2 regions of the Formosa haliotis genome follow, and region 2 is predicted to be linked to the other one. Evidence: riboswitches for the same ligand, from Rfam matches in the RefSeq annotation. Region 2 holds a riboswitch; the other holds the start of a gene.
What was found. Region 2 has a riboswitch for S-adenosylmethionine ahead of A9D35_RS13750 (O-acetylhomoserine aminocarboxypropyltransferase/cysteine synthase family protein). Riboswitches for the same ligand answer to the same signal wherever they lie in the genome.

Region 1 (2,208 bases), 2.3 Mb from region 2:
GATAAAATGGTTACAAACAATTTATTAAAATCTAATCAAATCCCTATTCCAAAAAATGAATTAATTACCAGTACGAATTTTAATGATTTATCGTTAGATTTTCCATTGGTTTTAAAGCCCATTAGAGGAAGGGGAAGTCAAGGCGTGACTAAAATTGATAGCCAAAATGAACTCATAGCATGTTTAAATAAATTATTTTCTGAGGGAACATTTGGTAACTTGGCTTATGTTGAGCCATTTTTAAACGGACAGGAAATTACAATTACAGTGATGCCAAAAGGAAATTATATAATAAATAATACCGAAGAATTTTTTAGCCGACCTTGGTGTTTGCCAGCTGTAAAAAGATTTAATCATAATAACGGAATAGCTCCTTATAATGGGGTTGTTGCTGTAATGGAGAACAGTGAAGTTTTGAGTGATGACGAACTTCTAACCAATGAAATTCAGGAAGTGTATAAGCATTGTATCAAAGCGGCAGAGTTAATTGAAATAAAAGCTCCTATTCGAATAGATTGTAGGGCTAATAAACAAGGCAAATACTTTTTATTCGATCTCAACATGAAACCGAATATGACTGGACCTTCAAGGCCTCATAGAAAAAATCAGGATAGTCTAACTTTGCTTTCTGCAAGAAAAATTGGATGGAATTATTTTGATTTATTGAGTAATATTCTAAACCTAAAATGGAAAGCTAGTGATAAGTAAAGAAAAGTATAACATTTAAAAAGTGTAATAATTACGGCTCAAGTCGTGTTTAATGATTAACTACCAACTATATACTGAAAACTTCTTTCCATTCAAGATAAACCTTCCTAAATAGAATAATCAAAATATTGTCCTATCCTTTAAGGATAAGCCAAGTAAATTTTATATCTTTATCAGGTATTTCGAATCCTATATGGGTACCAACCGAGTGAAGACACCACGGTGGTAAAACAATACGGACTTTCAGTCAAAATAAACGTTAAAAACGCTATGGCTTTTTCGAAATACAAATAACATTTTATTAATTAAATCTTATTTGTATGACATCTATTATCACACTACATTTTAGTAACCAAGAATCAAAAAATTAGAAGGGTCTCTTAATTTGTTAGAGGATACCATAATTAAAATTCACGAGCTCAGATTAGCCGAAGGTTACCATTTATTTTACAAATCGCATTATACATTGAATACACTATTCGATTTTTCACAATCTAAAGACTATCAGATATTATATTTTGATACCGATAAAAATTTTACCGGTACTACCTATGTAATAAATAAAAATAGAAGCGATTTCTTAGTTCAAACCCAGGCAAAATGGGTGTTGTTAATACCAATTAATGAAGCCATTTCAAATAATAAACTAAACAAAATAAGCACATTGCATATAGCCTATAATCAAACAGAATCTGTAAAAGAAGCGGTGGTAAAACAGCTAAAGGAGGCTGTTCCACCGGCACGAGGAACAGGTGTAGGTATGCTAGCTACAGCCATACGCAGAAAGAATATTGAAAAGGATTTAAATATACCAATACCATGGAGAAGTGGGGTTGCAATATCGGTAGCTACGGGTAAAGCAGGTAATGAAATGATTGAAGAAGAATGGAATACCTTTTATTCGGACTTATGTGAAAATTTAAAACGAGATTACCCCGAGCTTTATGAAAGTATGTTTCCATTATAGTGGGTATTAAATGCTCTGAATCTATTAATTTTGTACGCGGAGAATAAAAAAGTTAGTCTCCCTAAATGCTATGATTAAAATAATAAAAGCAAATGTTGAGCATTCTGAATTAATTGCTGAAATTGGTAGACAGGCATTTTTAGAATCTCACGGCACTAGCGCTTCTGCAGAAGATTTAAATAGTTTTATAACTAAGACTTATAATACGCAGCAAATAGCGGAGGAGTTTAAAAATACGAAAGCACATTATCATATTATTTATTGTAATGAGGAAGTGGCTGGATTTTCAAAAATAGAACTGAGCACACCCAATAAAGATATCCCAGAATTGAATGTTACTAAACTTGATCGACTCTATCTTTTAAACGCATTTTACGGTCAAGGATTAGGTGCTAAATTATTTGATTATAATATACAATTGTCTAAAAATGAACATCAGAAAGGGATTTGGTTAGCTGTTTGGGTGAATAATCAACGAGCGATAGATTTTTATAACAAAATGGGGTTTAAGATTGCCGGAGCCTATAATTTTA
Region 2 (2,208 bases):
CTTATAAGATTCTAATGAAATATGTTGTAAATTGTTCATGCTGCAAGATATAAAAGCTACAAATTAAAAGGGCTGAAAATTAAAGAAATTTAGACGTTTTTAATGGCTGCAAAAGCCTGTGTTAAATCGGCTTTTAAATCTTCTAAATCCTCTATTCCTGCAGACAAACGAATTAAATCGGTAGTTACTCCAGAAGCGTTTTGGGCAGCTTCGTCTAACTGCTGATGTGTTGTACTAGAAGGATGAATAATTAAAGATTTAGTATCGCCAATATTCGCTAAAAGTGAGAACAATTTGGTGTTATTCTGAATAATTTTAGCGGCCTCAAAACCTCCTTTATGTCCAAAAGTTACTAATCCGCTTTGTCCTTTCGGAAGGTATTTATCGGCTAAGGTTTTATATTTACTACTTTCTAAACCTGGATAATTTACCCAAGCAATCTCGTCTAAACCTTCTAACCACTGTGCTAATGCTAAAGCATTTTCACTATGTTTTTTAATTCTAATTTCTAAAGTCTCTAAACCTTGAATAATTTGAAACGCATTAAACGGACTCAAGGCACTTCCATAATCGCGTAACCCTTCAATTCTTACTTTAGCAATAAATGCTGCTTCTTTTAAAACCTCGCTATACACTAAACCGTGATACCCCGCCGAAGGCTCTGTAAACTCAGGAAATTTTCCATTTGCCCAATTAAAAGTTCCTGCATCGATAATGACTCCTCCTAAACTAGTTCCGTTACCATTAATATATTTAGTTAAGGAATGAATTACAATATTAGCACCATATTTTATAGGGTTTAATAAGGCAGGTGAAGCTACCGTATTATCTACAATTAAAGGAATGTTATTTGCTTTTGAAACTTTAGCAATGGCTTCGATATCTAAAACATCAAGTTTCGGATTTCCTAAAGATTCGATAAACACAGCTCTAGTATTGTCTTGAATAGCTGCTTGAAAATTTTCAGCGTCTGAAGGATCTACAAATGTTGTAGTAACACCATGTCTTGGCAAAGTTACCGCTAGTAAATTATAGGTTCCGCCATACAAACTACTAGACGCGACAATATGATCGCCTGCGCGTAATAGAGTTAATAATGCTGTTGTAATTGCCGAAGCTCCCGATGCCGTAACCACTGCTGCTAAACCACCTTCGATAGTTGCCAAACGTTGTTCTAGCACATCGTTTGTTGGGTTGTTAAGTCGCGTGTAAATGTAACCTGGTTCTGACAAAGCAAATAAGTTGGCTGCATGGTCTGAGTTTTCGAACACATACGATGATGTTTGGTAAATTGGCACGGCTCGTGTACCTGCGTTTTTAGTTACGTCGTGGCCTGCGTGCAACGCTTGAGTTGCGAATTTTTGAGTACTCATTTTTCTTTCTTTTGAGTTAATAAATGGATTAAAACCAAAAGTCAAATGCGCCGATGAGGCGTACTTAATAGAAAAATGTTAAAAAGAAAATAATAAAAATTACTGAATGCAATTTCGTTTAGTTATCTATCTAAATCGCCGATAAATGAATCGGTATTCAAGTAGAATTTAGCACCTTCTTTATAATTTAAAGGGTTGCTAAGGTTTCAGCGGGTCTAATCCCTCCACCTTTCTTGATAACATTTCAATATGGTATTGAACTTTGTGAGTGCAAATATTCAGTTAGAAAAGTTGATTTTCCAAATAATTTACTACTTATTTACAAAAAAAGTGGTTCTAACCCTTATTCTCTGCTAAATATTTTTCTCTAATTATTTGTCCTACAGGTTTGTTTTCAATTTTACTTTCTAACCAAGAAATAATATCTAAATACAGGAATGCTCGTCTTTCAAACGGATGATTTTCGTAGGTTTTTAAAGTGTCTCTTAATTGAGAAAATGCTTTCTTAATGTCCTGCGGATACACATCTTGTAAGCCTTTAATAAACTTTATCATTTCTTTTTGAACTTCGTGCATGTCGTTCATTTTAATCAAGAATTTATAGGTACTTCTTAACAAAGTTTCTATATGGTAGTCTAAACCAGCCTCGTAATGAGCCACTAAATTTAGTACTCTTGAAAAGCACAATAAATCCTCGCGCATAGACAAGGTTTTATTAGAAATAATTTTATCTAGATAAGCAATACACATTTTATTATCGCCGGCACCAAAATATAAACTCGCAAATTTATAATAGAAAATCATGGTGTGATGCTCGTCTATTCTGTTCGAAAAG

Region 1: another riboswitch for S-adenosylmethionine. It lies ahead of A9D35_RS04310 (hypothetical protein); the one in region 2 lies ahead of A9D35_RS13750 (O-acetylhomoserine aminocarboxypropyltransferase/cysteine synthase family protein).

The regions. Positions count from the first base shown of each region.
Region 1 is NZ_BDEL01000001.1:1,024,160-1,026,367, reverse strand. Features, by position in the region: gene A9D35_RS04315 (ATP-grasp domain-containing protein) at 1-708, shown strand, start outside; SAM-I-IV-variant riboswitch at 881-973, shown strand; gene A9D35_RS04310 (hypothetical protein) at 1,094-1,675, shown strand; gene A9D35_RS04305 (GNAT family N-acetyltransferase) at 1,746-2,208, shown strand, end outside.
Region 2 is NZ_BDEL01000001.1:3,287,758-3,289,965, reverse strand. Features, by position in the region: partial or broken gene thrA (bifunctional aspartate kinase/homoserine dehydrogenase I) at 1-39, opposite strand, end outside; gene A9D35_RS13750 (O-acetylhomoserine aminocarboxypropyltransferase/cysteine synthase family protein) at 90-1,373, opposite strand; SAM riboswitch class I at 1,493-1,616, opposite strand; gene A9D35_RS13745 (hypothetical protein) at 1,710-2,208, opposite strand, start outside.